DNA from 3 places in the Vreelandella hamiltonii genome. Region 3 is predicted to be linked to each of the others. Evidence: predicted binding sites of a transcription regulator. Region 3 holds the regulator's gene; each other region holds the start of a gene.

Region 1 (5,590 bases), on a different contig from region 3:
AGCGGCACCACCGTGGCTTCGCGCAGCATATAGCGCTTGAAGAAACCGTGCTTCAGCCACCAGTTGCGCTTCAAGGGCGGCAGCCGTTGTGATGATGCTTTTTCCATGAGGCACTCTCCCGACGGTTCGTTCTGGCCAATCAGCCCTTGAACAGCGCGATCAGCGTATGTTTGGCGGCCTCGACCTTGCCCTGATTGACCGCAGCGGCCGGGTCGACGTGCTTGGGGCATACCTGCGAGCAGAAGCCCACGAAGGTACAGCTCCAGACACCATCATGGCGGTTGAGCTGCGCCATGCGTTGGCGTTTGCCCTGGTCCCGGCTGTCCAGGTTGTAACGGTGTGCCAGGGTCAGCGCCGCAGGCCCCAGAAACTCCGGGTTCAAGCCAAACTGCGGGCACGCCGAATAGCACAGGCCACAGTTGATGCAGTTGGCAAACTGCCGATAGCGCGCCAGCTGTTCAGGCGTTTGCACATGGGGCTGAGCCTGGCCGGGGTCGAAGGTCTGCACCGGGTCCTGTTCGATCAGGTAAGGCTTCACCGCCGCCAGATGCTCCAGGAACAGCGCCATGTCCACGACCAGGTCCCGCTGCACGGGGAAGTGCGCCAGCGGTTCGATACGAATCTCGTCAGGGTAGTCGCGCAGGAAGGTTTTACAGCCCAGCCTGGGAATGCCGTTGACCATGACACCGCAGGAGCCACAAATCGCCATTCGGCAAGACCAGCGGTAGCTCAGCGTGCTGTCCTGCTGCTCCTTGATATGGTTCAACGCGTCGAGAAGCGAGGTGCTGTCCTCCACCGCAACGTCGTAGGTTTGCCAGTAGGGTTCCGCTGCACTGTCGGGCAGGTAACGCTTGATGCTGATGTGCTTGTTCATGCCTTGCCTCCCTTGGCCGCATCCCCGTAAACCCGCGCGGCCGGGGCCGAAAAGCGGGTATCCACCGCCTGCCAGCGCAGCTCGGCGGGCGCATCACCCTGGTAAAACACCTGGCTATGCTTGAGATAGCCCACGTCGTCACGGGCCTGCAGGCCCTCGTCCAGACGCTGGTGGGCTCCCCGGGATTCGCGACGCTCCAACGCGGCCAGGCACGACGCCTCGGCAATCTCCAGCCCGTAGCCAAACTCCAGGCACTCCAGCAGCTCGGTATTGAAGATCTTGCTGGTGTCACTGACCCGCACTTGGGCATAGCGCTGGCGCAGCTGGCGAAGGGTGTCCAACGCCTGCTGCATGCCTGCTTCGGTGCGGTAAATGCCGCAGCCGCTCTCCATGGCCTGCACCATGGCGTGCTTGAGCGTCACCCAGGATTCACCGCTGCCCTGGCCATCGCAGAGCGTGGCCAGCCGCGCCTGCTGCCGCTGGGCCTGCGCCTGCAAGACCGGCAGCGCCACCCAGTCGGTGCGAACGGCCCGCTGGCTGGCCTGCTCCCCGGCCAAGCGGCCAAAGACCAGCAGCTCGGTCAGCGAGTTGGAGCCCAGCCGGTTGGCCCCATGCAGGCCTACCGATGCACACTCCCCGGCGGCGTACAGGCCCGCAATGGTCGTCTCGCACTGGGGATCGGTTTCGATGCCGCCCATGGTGTAGTGCACCGCAGGCCGAATCGGGATCGGCTCCTTGACGGGGTCGACATTGATATAGGATTTGGCCAGCTCGCAGATGAACGGCAGGCGCTCATGCAGATAGTCGGCGCCCAGGTGGCGAAGGTCGAGATAGACCACGTCGCTGTCGCCAAACTTGCCGGTGCGCCCGGCCTGCTGCTCCTGCCAGAACGCCTGGGAAAGCTTGTCTCGAGGGCCCAGCTCCATGTACTTGTTTTCCGGCTTGCCCAGGGGTGTTTCCGGCCCTAGGCCGTAGTCCTGGAGGTAGCGGTACCCCTCCTTGTTGAGCAGAATACCGCCTTCCCCCCGGCATGCTTCGGTGATCAGGATGCCCGAGCCGGGCAGGCCGGTGGGGTGGTACTGCACGAACTCCATGTCGCGCAGCGCCACGCCGTGGCGGTAGGCCATGGCCATGCCGTCACCGGTGACGATGCCCGCATTGGTGTTGAAGCGAAACAGCCGCCCGGCCCCGCCGGTGGCCAACACCACTGCCTTGGCACGCAACAGCAGCAGCTCGCCCGTGGCGACCTGCAGAGCAATGACGCCCACCACGGCCCCTTCGTGCACGGCCAGGTCCAGTACGAAGTACTCGTCGAAGCGTTCGATCTCGGGGTATTTCAGCGAGGTCTGAAACAGCGTGTGCAGCATATGGAAGCCGGTCTTGTCGGCAGCAAACCAGGTGCGCGCCGTTTTCATGCCACCAAAGCGGCGCACCTGTATGCGGCCATCGGGCTGGCGGCTCCAGGGGCATCCCCAGCGCTCCATCTGCACCAGTTCCTGGTAGGCGTGGCGCACGAAGTAGTCCACCACGCCCTGCTCCACCAGCCAGTCGCCCCCGGAAACCGTGTCGTCGAAGTGCGCCTGAAACGAGTCCTCGTCGCTGGTCACCGCGGCTGCGCCCCCCTCGGCGGCCACTGTGTGGGAACGCATGGGATACACCTTGGACACCAGCGCAATGCGCTGCGCGTGACCGCCCTGTTTGGCCTGCTCGGCGGCCGCGATGGCGGCCCGCAGGCCCGCGCCCCCACCGCCGACGATGACGATATCCACATCCTGCTGCTGCATGGCACCCCCTTGTGCGGCTGCACTTCTCATGACGCGATTCCGGCCTGCGCACGGCCTGCCGCCCTGCTGATGAAGCGACGTTATCACAGCCCGGCAGGCCCTCGGCCTTGATCTAAAGCATGATTGATATAGATCAAATAAACCGCGACTTGCCTTGCCTATGCTTTCCCTGACACCCGTGAAACACCACGCTGAACCTCATCTCTGCTGTGCTCACTCAGGCAAGGCGCTACGGCTTGCCGATAACTTATCGAGAGGTCGCCATGAACCTCAGCGCTTCGCTCCGCTCTCGCTGGCCGCTGCTCGCGCCACTGGCCACCACGCTGGTGATCGCCCTGCTGCCTACCCCGACCGGGCTACCACCCCATGCTTGGTACTTCTTTGCCATCTTTTTAGGCTGCGTGGTCGGCCTGATTCTGGAACCCCTGCCCGGCGCGGTCATCGGGCTGGTCGGCGTTACCCTGGTGGCGCTGCTTTCCCGCTGGGTGCTGTTTTCCCCGGAGCAGCTGGCCAACGACGGCTTCAACGCCGCCAACCAGGCCTTCGCCTGGGCGGTCTCGGGGTTCACCAACGCCACCGTCTGGCTGATTTTCGGTGCCTTCATGTTTGCCCTGGGGTATGAAAAGACCGGGCTGGGGCGGCGGATCTCGCTGTGGCTGGTGCACGCCATGGGCAAGCGCACGCTGACCCTGGGCTACGCGGTGATGATCGCCGATGGCATTCTGGCCCCCTTTACGCCCTCCAATACGGCGCGCAGCGCAGGCACCATCTATCCGGTCATTCGTAACCTGCCGCCGCTGTACGACTCACACCCCAACGACCCCAGCATGAAGCGTATGGGCAGCTTCCTGATGTGGACCGCCATTGCGGCCACCTGCGTGACCAGCTCGATGTTTCTCACCGCCCTGGCGCCGAACCTACTGGCCATCGCGCTCACCGAAAGCGCCACGGGCATCCATATCAGTTGGGGGCAGTGGTTCATGGCGGTGGTGCCGGTGGGAGTCCTTCTGCTGCTGTTGGTGCCGCTGCTGTGCTACTGGCTGTGCGCCCCGGAGGTAAAGGCCGGGCATGAAATCTCCGACTGGGCGAAAGGGGAACTGCAGAACCTGGGCCCGCTGACCCGCCACGAAATCGTGCTGGTCATCATGGTGGTCACCGCGCTACTGCTGTGGATCTTCGCTGGTGACCGGGTATCGGCGTCGCTGGTGGGACTGGTGGTCATCTGCGGCATGCTGCTGACCGGCATGGTGAGCTGGAACGACATTCTCGACAACCGCGCCGCCTGGAACACCTTCGTGTGGTTTGCCACCCTGGTGGCTCTGGCGGGTGGCTTGAGCCAGGTGGGCTTCGTGGGCTGGTTCGGTAACGTGGTGGGTGGGCAAATCAGTCACTTCGACCCGCTGCTGGCCATGGTCGCCCTGGTGGTCATCTTCTATGTTCTGCACTACTTCTTCGCCAGCGTCACCGCCCACGTAACCGCCCTGCTGCCGGTCATGCTGGCGGCAGCTTCAGGCATTGCCGGGCTGGACATGCAGCTGTTCATTCTGCTGTTACTGCCCACCCTGGGCTTCATGGGCATCCTGACCCCTTATGGCACCGGCCCCAGCCCGGTGTATTACGGTAGCGGCTACTTGCCCAGCGCGCTGTACTGGCGCCTGGGGGCCATCTTCGGGCTGCTGTTCCTGGTGGCCTGGCTGGCCATTGGTCTGCCCTGGCTACTGCTGATTCAGTGAGCCATGTACTGACTCAGTGCACCATACGCTTGCCGCGCCTCAGCGCGGCAGCATTTGTGCCAAGTGCTGTGCCAGTTGCTGTGACAAGTGCCCTGCCATGGCCTTGGGGTGTTCCACGTGCAGGTTATGGCCGCCCGGCAGCGCCCAGTGGCGCAGGCGCGGCGCGTGCTGCGTCAGGCGATTGGCCAGGGTGTTGAACTTATGGTCCCGCAGGCCGGAGAAATAGCCCACCGGCAGGTCGGTCTCGGCCAGCCACTGCCAGAGAGAGGGCTGCCGACCCAGCGAGGTGGCCCGCAGCATGTGCGCCACGGCGGGGCCATGGTTGGCCAACCGGCGCTGAATCTGACGCTGGCGCTGTGCTGGCGTCAAATCGGCAAACACCGGCTGCTGGTACCATGCTGTCAGCACGTCGGCCAGCGGCGACTGTTCAAAACGCTGCGCCCAGTGCTCATCGTGGGCGCGGCGCGCTTCCCGCTCTGGCGCAGCCAGCCCGGGGTGCGCGCTCTCCAGCCACAGCGCCTCCAGACCGGCGGGCCGTTGGCTGGCATGATAGAGCGCCAGCCGGCCACCCAGGGAGTAGCCCAGCAGGCCATAACGCCCCACGCCCGCCTCGGCCAGCGTGCCACTGAGCCAGTCATGAAAATCCGCAAAAGAGCCCACCTCAGGCGTGGTGGGCTGCCCATGCCCCGGCAGGTTCAGCGCCAGGCAGCGCACGCCCGGCAGCGCGTGTTCCAGCGCCTCGCCAAGCGCCTGCCAATCGTCCCTATCGCCCAGCAGGCCGTGCAGCATCACCAGCGTAAAGGGCAGCGAAGGGTCAGGATGCATGGGCTGCCTCCCGGAGCCACGCGCCCAAGGCCTGCAGCGCATCGGTGGCCTGCTGATGGGGCACCGTGACCTCGATCAGCGTCACCCCGGCTTCCAGCGCCTGGGTGTAGGCCTCGTAAAACGCCGCCAGCGTGGTCGGTGCGGCATAGTTCAGGTGAAACATGCGCGCCGCATGCTCGAACGCGAGCCCGTGGGGTTGGCGATAGTAGCGCTCCAGCAGGTCGCCTTCGTCCGGCACTGGCAGCATGTGGAAAATGCTGCCGCCATCGTTATTCAGCACCACCACGACCAGCGGCGCTTTGGCCCTGGCCAGCAGCGCCAGGCTGTTGAGGTCGTGAAGCGCGCTGGTGTCGCCCAGAATCACCGTGGTGGGC
Region 2 (5,590 bases), on a different contig from region 3:
CAGTAGGTCAGGCCTGCCATCATGCCGAACACCACGCCGCCGATGATGACGTTGTGGAAGTGAGCAATCACGAACAGGCTGTTGTGCAGGACGAAGTTGGCTGCTGGCAGCGCCAGCATCACGCCGGTCATGCCGCCCAGGGTAAAGGTGATGATGAACCCCAGGGTCCATAGCACCGGCGAGGTCAGCTCCAGGCTGCCACGGAAGATGGTGAACAGCCAGTTGAACACTTTCACCCCGGTGGGGATGGCGATGACCATGGTCATGATGCCGAAGAAGGCGTTGACGTTGGCTCCGGCACCCATGGTGAAGAAGTGGTGCAACCAGACGATGAACGACAGCAGCGTGATGGCCACGGTGGCCCACACCATGGTCTTGTAACCGAACAGGCGCTTACGGGCGAAGGTCGCGATGACTTCCGAGAACACGCCAAAGGCGGGCAGGATCAGAATGTACACTTCCGGGTGGCCCCAGGCCCAGATGAGGTTGACGTACATCATCATGTTGCCGCCAAAGTCATTGGTGAAGAAGTGCATGCCGAAGTAGCGATCCAGCGTCAGCAGGGCAATGGTCGCGGTCAAAATGGGAAACGAGGCAATGATCAGGATATTGGCGCACAGAGATGTCCAGGTGAAGATCGGCATGCGGAACAGCGTCATGCCTTTGGTGCGCATTTTCAGGATCGTGACGAAGAAGTTGATACCGGTGAGCGTCGTGCCTATCCCTGATATCTGCAAGGCCCATATCCAGTAATCGACCCCCACCCCAGGGCTGAACTCTATCCCCGATAAAGGCGCATACGCGAGCCAGCCGGTCTTGGCGAACTCCCCCACCACCAGTGAGATGTTCACCAGCACCGCAGAGACCGCAAACAGCCAGAAGCTCAAGTTGTTGAGAAACGGAAAAGCCACGTCGCGGGCGCCGATCTGGAGTGGCACCACCAGGTTCATCAGGCCGATGACCATGGGCATCGCAACGAAGAAGATCATGATCACGCCGTGGGCGGTAAAGATCTGATCGTAATGTTCAGGAGGGAGATAACCTGCGGCACCCCCGGCCGCCATGGCCAGTTGGGTACGCATCATGATGGCATCGGCAAAGCCACGCAGCAGCATGACCAGGGCCACCACAAAATACATGATACCGAGCTTCTTGTGGTCGACGGAGGTAAACCACTCGTTCCACAGCCAGCCCCACTTGCGGTAATAGGTGAGCGCGCCAAGCAGCGCCGCACCGCCAATCGCCATGAACGCCGCCACGACCATGATGATCGGTTCGTGATACGGAATGGCGTCGAGCGTCAATTTTCCAAACATGTTCAACCCCCGGCTTCTACGCTGTCAGGATGGCCGCCCATGGCGTGCTCATCGCTAGCGTGCTGATTGGTAACGTGGCCATAGGCAGCGTGATGGGAGGCCACCTGGGCACTCTCGAGTTCACCGCTTTCGCCATGGCTGTCGTGGGCTTCACCTACGGCGTCGCTATGTGCCGCATGGTCACTGTGGCCACCATGGCCGCCGTGGCCTTCACCACCCCCGTGGAAGCTGGTCAGAATCGTTTCGTACAGGGCGGGTGCCACTGCCGAGTAGTGTTCGACCGGGTGGTATTCACTGGGGGCCGCCAGGGCGTTGTAGCCCTCGGGGTAGGTCAGGGTCTGACCTGCTTCACGCACGTTGGCCACCCAGGCATCGAAGTCGGCTGGCGAGGTCACGTGGGCGTCGAAGGTCATGCCGGAGAAACCGGCTCCGCTGTAATTGGTGGAACGGCCTGGGTAGACGCCCACTTCATCGGCGATCAGGTGCACGTCGTTGTCCATGCCCGCCATGGCGTAAATCTGGCTACCCAGGTGGGGAATGAAGAACGCATTCATCACCGAACCAGAGCTGACCCTGAAGCGCACCGGCGTATCCACCGGGAAAGCCACTTCATTGACACTGGCAATGCCCTGCTCGGGGTAGATGAACAGCCATTTCCAGTCCAGCGCCACCGCCTGTATTTCCATGGGCGCTACGCTGCTTTCGATGGGTTTATGGGGGTCAAGGGAGTGCGAGGTTTTCCAGGTAAGAAAGGCGAGAACGGCGATGATCACGCAAGGCACGCTCCACACCGCTGCCTCGATGGCATTGGAGTGGGCCCAGTCAGGCAGGTACTTGGCAACGCTGTTGCTGCGCCGGTAACGCCAGCCAAACAGCAGCGTCATGACGATCACCGGGATCACCACAATCAGCATCAGCCCAAAGGAGGTCAGAATCAGCGAGCGCTGCTCGACGCCAATCTGCCCCTTTGGGTCCAGCAATGCAGAACTGCAGCCCGCCAACAGCAGGCACAGCACAACGAGCACAAGAATGCCTCGTCTGCGCCAAAGGGTAGGTAATTGCATGGGTGTAGTCTCGTGAGAGAGTGGCTGATACAGCCTGCTGCTGGCTGGCTAACTAGCCAGCTAAGTAGCAAGCTAACTATTACCCCATACATTTCCCAAAACCGTCGAGGGTTGACATGCTCCGGGAAAGGTATGCGCTACCGGGAGGGGTAGGTAGCGAGTCTTAACCACACGTTGCGTGTATAAATTAAGACTAAAGTATTTTCTATTGATCTCCGTCAATCAGAAAGAGGCGCTTTGCCGCACCCCAGGTGCGGCCAAATGTGTTAGGCAACGCTGATGCTGAGGGAGCTGGCGGGATGGTTTTCCAGCAGGCCAGGGGCGCGTTCGTCGTCGGTGATCACCACGTCGAAATCGGCCAGCGAGGCAAAATAGGCGGGCCGCACGATGCCGAACTTGCTGGCATCGACCACCAGCAACCGCTGCATGGCGGTAGCAATCGCCGCTTGCTTCGGGGCTACTTCATGGAAGTGAAAACAGCTCACTCCACGTTCGCAGTCTACCCCTGCCGCTGAAATCAGCGCCTTGTTGATGCCCAGGCGTTCGATGGCGTCCCGCATGCCGTCGCTGCCGAAGGATTGCGACGAGGCGTGAAACAGCCCCCCCAGCAGCACCAGCCGCACGTTGGGCAACGCGGCGACCGTGTTGGCCACGTTCAGCGCGTAGGTCACCACGGTCAGCTCGCGGAAGTGGCTGAGCTGGCTCAGCAGGGGAATCAGCGTGGAGCCACAGTCGATGAACAGCGTGTCGCCTTCGTCGATGAAACTGGCGGCACGCTGGCACAGGCGATGTTTGACATGGTAGTGGCTGGCCTGCTGCTCGGTGAGGTCGTAGACCGGCGTCACGCCGGGGTAGCTGGCCATCACCAGCCGTCCCCCCAGCAGGCTCAAGGGAGATGGCTGCGTGGCGAGGTCTCGGCGAATGGTCATTTCCGACACTCCGCACAGCTCGGCGGCATCGCGCAGGTGCAAGGTTCCCCCGCTTGCCAGGGCTTCTTGCAGCATGGCCAGGCGCTGGGCACTCCGGTCATTCACAGGCATCTCCTTGTGATTCATCTTGTTATCGGGTTTCAGCGCTCAGGTAACGCTTATGCTGAGCCAGCGCCCCGCGAATTTCCACTCCCCCGACACTCTGTGTGCCGCCATGAGGCGCATGAAACACCCTGGCAGCGTTGATGTGACAATACTTGCAAATCAACGTTAAAAAAATAACACTCGATGTTATAATTTTAACATCAACGCCAGCCCGCACGACCCACAACGTCGGTATGCCACCTCTCGTGGCACCGTAATAACCTTTGTTGAGGCTTTCATGACCGCTTTATCCCCCTCTTACGTTTCTTCGCTCGTCACGCTTGGCGCTGGCGTTTTCCTGGCTGGTGCGCTGGCCGCAGCCCCGGCCGTTGCCAATGACGCAGCGAGTGGCCCAATGACCCCGCACTGGTCATTTGCCAACGTTTCCCTGAACTACCTGGACTGGTCCAACGGCACCGAAGCGCGCACGGCTAGCAATGCCGCGAAAAGCGACTTCACGTTTGTTGAAATCGAAGGCGGCGTCGGCTTTAGTTGGGGCGAGTTCTACGGCTTCTTCGATTTCGAGAACCCCACCAACGACCAGTTCGACCAAGCCAGCGGTGGTAAAGACAATTTCCGCACCGCCGGTAAAGTGACGTCGCACATCTACCTGGGCGACAGCCCGCTGTCGATTTACGCCCACCTGTACGATTTCCGCGACTACGGCTTCAATGGCCGCGAGCAGGACCAGATTCTCGGCCTGGGCTACCGCACGACGTTCGCCAACGGCCTGTGGTTCAAGCCCTTCATCGGTGCCGCCAGGGTTCAGAGTGATGGCTACACGGGCATGAACGGCTACATGGCTGGCTGGGTCGCGGGCTATGACTTCACCGCGCTGGACCAGAACTTCAGTGTGACCAACTGGCACGAGCAGACCTTCGGTCGCGACAGCGACTACCTTTCCCAGAACTACGTCAACGGTACCGCAGGGAGCGTGGGGACCAACGGCGCATTGAGCCTTTGGTGGCACCCGTCTGACTTGATCACCACCGGCGTGCAGTATCGCTACTCAGAGAACAAGCTGGGTACACCCGACGCCTATCAGAACGCGATGATTTACTCAGTCAAGCTAAACTTGCTGTAATCGCTCCCACTTCTCACGCTCCGAAGGTACTCCCATGACCCTCATCATGAGCCTGGTTGGCATGGTCACTCTGGTGGCCATTGCGCTTGTTTTCTCCTATGACCGCAAGGCGATTCGGCTGCGTACCGTGCTGGGTGCCTTCGCGATCCAGGCGGGTATCGGTGCGTTCGTGCTCTACGTACCGTTTGGCCAGGCCGTTCTGCAGGCCATTTCGGCAGGCGTCAGCCAGGTGCTGGTCTACGCCAATGACGGTATCGGCTTTTTGTTTGGCGGGCTGGCTGACGTGGACAATGTCGGCTTCGTCTTCGCCATCAAAGTCCTGCCGGTCATCATCTTTTTCTCCTCGCTGATTGCCGTGCTCTACTATGTCGGCATCATGCAGTGGGTCATCCGAATTCTGGGTGGCGCATTGCAGAAAGCACTGGGCACCTCGCGCACCGAGTCGCTTTCGGCCACGGCCAACATCTTCGTGGGCCAGACCGAGGCACCGCTGGTGGTACGTCCGTTCATTGCCCGCATGACCCCTTCGCAGCTATTTGCGGTGATGTGTGGCGGCTTAGCATCGGTAGCCGGTTCCGTTCTGGCGGGCTACGCAGCGCTGGGCATTCCCATGGAGTATCTGGTGGCGGCCTCGTTCATGGCGGCGCCTGGCGGCCTGCTGTTCGCCAAGCTGATCATGCCGGAAACCCAGAACGTGGAAGATAGCGACAGCGTTTCCAAGGTCGATGAAGAGCTGAAAGAGCAGGACGACAAGCCCGCCAACGTGCTGGATGCAGCGGCTTCTGGCGCGACTTCCGGCCTGATGCTGGCAGCCAACGTGGGTGCCATGCTGCTGGCCTTCATCGGCTTGATCGCGCTGGTCAACGGTATTCTGGGCGGCGTGGGCGGCTGGTTCGGTTTCGAGGCATTGAGCCTGGAGCTGATTCTGGGTTGGCTGTTTGCCCCGCTGGCCTTCCTGCTGGGCGTGCCCTGGGAAGAAGCCACCCTGGCGGGCTCGTTCATCGGCCAGAAGCTGGTGGTCAACGAATTCGTGGCCTTTATCAACCTGGCTCC
Region 3 (5,590 bases):
GCCGTGCCCTGGCAATATCATGGTGTGTAACCCTGAGTGGGTGGGCACGGTGTCGACGTGGGAGTCGAACATCGCCAGGTGGGTGTCGGCCCGGGATGGCGACAGTCTGATGAAGCTGGCCATTTTGCTGGATGCCCACGGCGTCGCGGGCAACCCCGCGCTGCTGGACCGTGTGCGCGAGGCGCTGTTTGCGCGCTGTTCCCATGATGAGCTGCTGCTCTCCTATTTCGCCCGCGCGGCGCTGCGTTTCTCGACGCCGTTGACGCTGTTTGGCTCGCTGAAAAAGCCCCAGCACGGCATCGATATCAAGAAAGGCGGCATTTTTCCGATTGTTCATGGAGTGCGCACCATGGCGCTGGAGCGGCGCATCAAGGCGACCTCTACGCTGGATCGGCTCGATGCCTTGGCCGCTGATGGCCGTCTGGACCGCCGCTTTGCCGACGACCTGGGTGAGGCGCTGGCGCTGTTTACCGAGCTGCGTCTGAAGCAGCAGTTGCAGGAGCTGAAAAGCGCGTGCGCCCGCGATGCCGATACCGGCAAACGCACCAACCGGGTCGTGGTCCAGGAGCTTTCATCGCTGGAGCGCGACCTGCTGCGCGAAGCGCTGCACATCGTCAAGGACTTCAAGCAGCGGCTTTCCCATCGTTATCATCTGGAGTATTCGTGAGCGGAATGCGGCTATTGGATAGGCACGTGGGTCTCTTGAGCGGTTCACTGAGAACCCTGGTGCAGCGTGAAAGCGATCGACGGCGGTTCGCGGACACGCCGCATGGCTGGCTATTTCAGCCCTATATGGGCGAAGAAGCCGTGGCGTTGGCGTGTCGTGAAAGCCAGGCTCGCCCGGGCGAGCTGCGCGTGGCCGCTGTCGTATTGACGCCGCGCCGGGTGTTGACCAGCCATGCCTGGAGCGACACGCTGACCACGAAAGGCGAACAGATGCCTCATCGTCAGGAGCGAGACGACGCACCGGCTTCGTCAGTTGACTCGGGAGCTCGGATCGAAGCGCTGGCGGAGTTTATCGGTAATCGGCCCGTGGTGGGGTGGCAGTTGGATGCCCTGCTGGCGCCGCTTGGCCGGATGTTCAAGGCCTCGCTGGGGTTTGGGCTACCCAATGCTCAGGTCGACCTGGCCAGGCTGCACGCTCGTCAGCTACGCCGTTTGCATCCCCAGGCGGAGGTCGGCCCGAGCATCAACGAAGCGCTGTCATGCTGGTCTCTGCCGCTGGCCTGGCCCTCGGTGCATAGCGAGGCCACGGCGGCGGCGCTGCTCTATCAACGCCTGCAGAGTGAGCGCCTTTTCACGGTGTGAGCCGACGCGCTGCCGCTCGGTGTGGCCAGAGGCCGACGATGGGTTTGTATTGGGTCGCGCCTGCGAGTCTTGTAGAATAGCCGCTGCTCCTTCACCCATCGGCAGTACAACGACCATGTTATCACCTGATTTTTTCGACCCCTCCTCGGCGACGCGTGCCACCAAAGCGGCGTCTGAACAGCAGCCTGAACTTCAGGATGCCAAACAGAAGCGCGAATTCAACAAGTTGCAGAAGCGTCTTCGTCGTGAAGTGGGCAACGCCATCATCGATTACAACATGATCGATGAGGGGGATCGGGTCATGGTATGCCTGTCGGGCGGCAAGGACAGCTACACCATGCTGGAAATCCTGCGCAATCTGCAGCGCAATGCGCCGGTCAATTTTTCCCTGGTGGCGGTCAACCTCGACCAGAAACAGCCGGGCTTTCCCGAGCACGTGCTGCCCCGTTACCTGGATCAGCTGGGTGTGGAGTACCACATTCTGGAGCGGGATACCTATTCGGTGGTGAAGGAGAAAACCCCGGAAGGCAAGACCACCTGCGCGCTCTGCTCGCGACTGCGTCGCGGGTCGCTCTACGGGTTTGCCGAGGAGATCGGCGCCAACAAGATTGCCCTGGGCCACCACCGGGAAGACATCCTCGAGACGCTGTTTCTCAACATGTTCTTTGGCGGAACCCTGAAGGCCATGCCGCCCAAGCTGCTGTCCGACGACGGCAAGAACATCGTGATCCGCCCCTTGGCCTACTGCAAGGAAGCGGACATTGCCGAGTTCTCACGGCTGATGGAGTTTCCGATCATTCCCTGCAACCTGTGCGGGTCGCAGCCCAATATGCAGCGTCAGATCGTCAAGGACATGCTGGCCGAATGGGACAAGAAGCACCCGGGGCGGCTGGAGAGCATGTTCAAGGCCGTCACCAATGTAGCGCCTTCCCAGTTGGCCGACCGGGCGCTGTTCGACTTCGTCGGGCTGGAAGCCAAACAGGCGGCGCTGATGGAAGGGCGGATTCAGGCGTTCAACGTGAGCTGATTGCCTGCTCCTCTTCTTCGGCCAGGGTGATGAGCCGCTGCAGGTCGAGAATATTGACCTCTCGGCCCGAGACGGCCACTACGTTCTGTTGCTGAAAGCGGCTCAGGATACGGCTGACGGTTTCGACGGCCAGCCCCAGGTAGTTCCCCATGTCGGCGCGAGACATGGAGAGCCGGAAGCTGTAGGGCGAGTAGCCGCGTCTCCGGAAGCGATCAGAGAGGGTAATCAGGAAGCTGGCCAGCCGCTGGTCGGCGGTCTTGCGCGATAGCAGGCGCATCATGCGCCGATCATCACGCAGCTCTTTGCTCATGCTGCGGTAAAGCTGGCCGCGCAGCTCCGGCAGCTCTTCCGATAGGGTGTCCAGGCGGTCGAAAGGAATCTCGCACACCGTGGTGGTTTCCAGGGCGATCACGCTGCCGGGATACTGCTCTTCATCGATACCATCCAACCCCACCAGCTCGCTGGGCAGATAGAAGTTGGTCAACTGATCGTTGCCGTTGCCTTCGCTGGTCACCTGTTTCAGGCTGCCGGAACGTACCGCATAGACGCTGGTGAACGCATCGCCCTGGCGAAACAGCGGTTCGCCCTTCTTGAGCGGTGCGCGGCGGCGGATGATGGCGTCGAACTGGCTCATATCCTCCAGCTCCAGGGCGAGCGGTAGGCACAGCGAGCTGAGGCTGCAGGTCTGGCAGCGCGCCTCTTGCAGCAGTGAACGTCGTTGGCTGGCAGGATATGGCATGTTGTTCTCCCTTTTCATTAGCCATCATAGGGTCAGGGGGTGGATGTCTCAAGGTGCCGTTTATACGATCTTCGAGTAACGCTGGGAGGGTTGCCCCGGCAGGCGCGCATCGAACGCCATGGCCAGGTGGCGAATCAGCAGCCGCCCGGTCGGTGTTGCCCGCAGGCGGTTCCCTTCGCGCTGCAGCAGGCCATCCCGCTCGGCGGGCTGCAGGCGCTCCAGCGCGCTGGCGAAGTAGGCGGGCGCGTCGATGTGCCAACGTTGGCCAACGCTGGCCAGGTCAATTTCCATATCGCACATCAGGCGCTCGATGACGTCTCTCCGTATTAGGTCGTCCTTATTTAAACGTACTCCTTTGACGGTTGCCAGCCGACCTTCATCCAATGCCGCTTCATAAGCGGCCAGCTGGGTGGGGTTCTGGGCATACAGATCATCGATACGGGAAATGGCCGAAACGCCCAGGCCAATCAGGTCGCACTGGGCGTGGCTGGAGTAGCCTTGGAAGTTACGCTGCAGAGTGCCCTGGCGCTGGGCCTGGGCGAGGCTGTCGTCCGGGCGGGCAAAGTGGTCCATGCCGATATGCACGTAGCCTGCCTGAGTGAGCATCTCGATGGTGGTGCGCAGGATCGCCAGCTTCTCGTCGGCGCTGGGCAGGTCTGTTTCGCTGATGCGCCGCTGGGGGGCAAAGCGGCTGGGCATGTGGGCGTAATTGAACACCGACAAGCGGGCCGGGTTGAGGTCGATGACCTGGCCAAGCGTGTCGGCAAAGCTCTGCTCGGTCTGAAACGGTAGCCCGTAAATCAGATCCAGATTGAGGGAACGAAAGCCCAGCCGATGCGCTTCGTCCATCAGGGTTTCGGTCATGACCTTGGGCTGCACGCGGTTGATGGCCGCCTGCACCCTGGGGTTCAGGTCCTGGACGCCCAGGCTGAGGCGATTGAAGCCCAGCGACTGCAGGTGGCGCAGGGTGAAGACATCCGCCTCGCGGGGGTCGATCTCGATGGCGTAATCGCGGTCAGAAGCGTTGGAGAGCCCAAACCTCGCGTCCAGCCTGTCTATCAGGTCGCTCATTTGCGCCAGGGTCAGGAATGTCGGTGTGCCACCGCCCCAGTGCAGCTGTTGCACGGGCCGCCGAGTATCCAGGTGGCGCGAGGTCAACACCATTTCACGATCGAGGCGCGACAGGTAGGGCTCGGCCAGCTGGGTGTTCTTGGTGGCGATCTTGTTGCAGGCGCAGTAGAAGCAGATCTTGCGGCAAAAGGGCACGTGCACGTACAGGGAGAGCGGCCGCTGGCTGTCATTGCTGCGCGCCAGGGCTTCAGTGACGTCGTCGGCACCGATGCCTGCGTCAAAGGAGAGTGCTGTGGGGTAGGACGTATAGCGTGGGCCGCTGGTATCGTAACGGCGCAGCAGGGCCTCGTCCCAGGCAGGGGGCTCGGCCGCTGCGAGGTGAGGAGTTGCGGTGGCAGCAGAGGCAAGGGGCATGAAGAGACGCTCCGTGGTAACAGGGCAAAGTAGCCAGGTGGTGGGCCACCGGCCGACATATGCTTGCATGCTAAGGCATCGAAGCGGGCAAAGCGTTGAGCTATATCAAGCTATGAGTGATGCGCCGTCGGCAGCAGCGACCAAAGTTGCCACAGGGCAAAGCCGATGATGGTCAAGGCAGCCACGGTACGCGTGGCGGGGTGGCGAATGAGGTGGCCCATCTGGCGAGCCGCCAGGCCGGTGGCCAGCAGCGCGGGCAGCGTGCCCAGTCCGAAGGCGCCCATCAGCAAAGCGCCTTGCAGCGGGTCGGCCGTGGCCAGGCTCCAGGCCAGCATGGAGTACACCAGCCCACAGGGTAGCCAGCCCCAGATGGCGCCCAGGGCAAACGCCTGGGGCAGGTGCACGACGGGCATCAACCGTCGGCCCAGAGGTTCGAGATAGCGCCACAGGTAGCGCCCGGCGGCCTCGACTCGGAGCAGGCCTTTCCACCAGTTGGCGATGTACAGCGCCATCAGAATCAGCATGACCGCCGCCACCACCTGCAAGCCCACTCGGGCGGCCGGGGAGAGCGAGACCAGCGTGCCCAGCGCGGCCACCAGCGCACCGGCCACCATGTAGCTGAGAATACGCCCCAGGTTGTAGCTCAACAGCAGCCCGCTCAGACGAGCAGGGTGGCGCATGCTGGGCGGCACGGCGAAGGTGAGGGCGCTCATGATACCACCACACATGCCGATGCAGTGTGCCCCGCCCATGAGGCCAAATACCCAGGCCGCCAGCAGCGGCGGCAGGTCCAGCCCGGTCGGGTTCATGGCGGGGGCTCTTGGTCGCGAGGCGGCCTGGCCCTGTTGTTTCGCTCGGCGCGCTGTTCGGGGGTCAGGTCGTTGTCGTCGTCATCGAACAGGATGCGGTGGGCAGGGCCTTCCAGGTCTTCGAACTGGTCGTGCTTCACCGCCCAGAAGAAGGCCCAGACCGCGAGGCCGAGCAGGATCAGCGATAGCGGAATCAACAGGTACAGAATGCTCATGCAGTCA

What was found. Region 3 encodes FNR, which switches genes on or off when oxygen is low (the NO sensors DNR and NnrR bind a similar motif). Its sites were predicted from a motif close to TTGATNTANATCAA; they were not measured.
Region 1: a site for FNR is predicted at 2,782-2,795, ahead of frdA (fumarate reductase (quinol) flavoprotein subunit). Genes of this name have one in related genera too.
Region 2: a site for FNR is predicted at 2,589-2,602, ahead of cyoA (ubiquinol oxidase subunit II). Genes of this name have one in related genera too.

What each region holds. Positions count from the first base shown of each region.
Region 1 covers NZ_BMXO01000007.1:133,642-139,231, forward strand. Annotated here, with positions in the region: gene IE061_RS09280 (fumarate reductase subunit C) at 1-107, opposite strand, end outside; gene IE061_RS09285 (succinate dehydrogenase/fumarate reductase iron-sulfur subunit) at 140-874, opposite strand; gene frdA (fumarate reductase (quinol) flavoprotein subunit) at 871-2,658, opposite strand; gene IE061_RS09295 (anion permease) at 2,922-4,391, shown strand; gene menH (2-succinyl-6-hydroxy-2,4-cyclohexadiene-1-carboxylate synthase) at 4,431-5,216, opposite strand; gene menD (2-succinyl-5-enolpyruvyl-6-hydroxy-3-cyclohexene-1-carboxylic-acid synthase) at 5,206-5,590, opposite strand, start outside.
Region 2 covers NZ_BMXO01000001.1:368,663-374,252, forward strand. Annotated here, with positions in the region: gene cyoB (cytochrome o ubiquinol oxidase subunit I) at 1-1,316, opposite strand, end outside; gene cyoA (ubiquinol oxidase subunit II) at 1,319-2,380, opposite strand; gene IE061_RS01900 (DeoR/GlpR family DNA-binding transcription regulator) at 2,647-3,414, opposite strand; gene IE061_RS01905 (outer membrane protein OmpK) at 3,692-4,537, shown strand; gene IE061_RS01910 (NupC/NupG family nucleoside CNT transporter) at 4,572-5,590, shown strand, end outside.
Region 3 covers NZ_BMXO01000002.1:144,080-149,669, forward strand. Annotated here, with positions in the region: gene IE061_RS04025 (DUF294 nucleotidyltransferase-like domain-containing protein) at 1-667, shown strand, start outside; gene IE061_RS04030 (3'-5' exonuclease family protein) at 694-1,308, shown strand; gene ttcA (tRNA 2-thiocytidine(32) synthetase TtcA) at 1,424-2,335, shown strand; gene fnr (fumarate/nitrate reduction transcriptional regulator Fnr) at 2,322-3,074, opposite strand; gene hemN (oxygen-independent coproporphyrinogen III oxidase) at 3,135-4,559, opposite strand; gene IE061_RS04050 (sulfite exporter TauE/SafE family protein) at 4,670-5,368, opposite strand; gene ccoS (cbb3-type cytochrome oxidase assembly protein CcoS) at 5,365-5,583, opposite strand; gene IE061_RS04060 (heavy metal translocating P-type ATPase) at 5,580-5,590, opposite strand, start outside.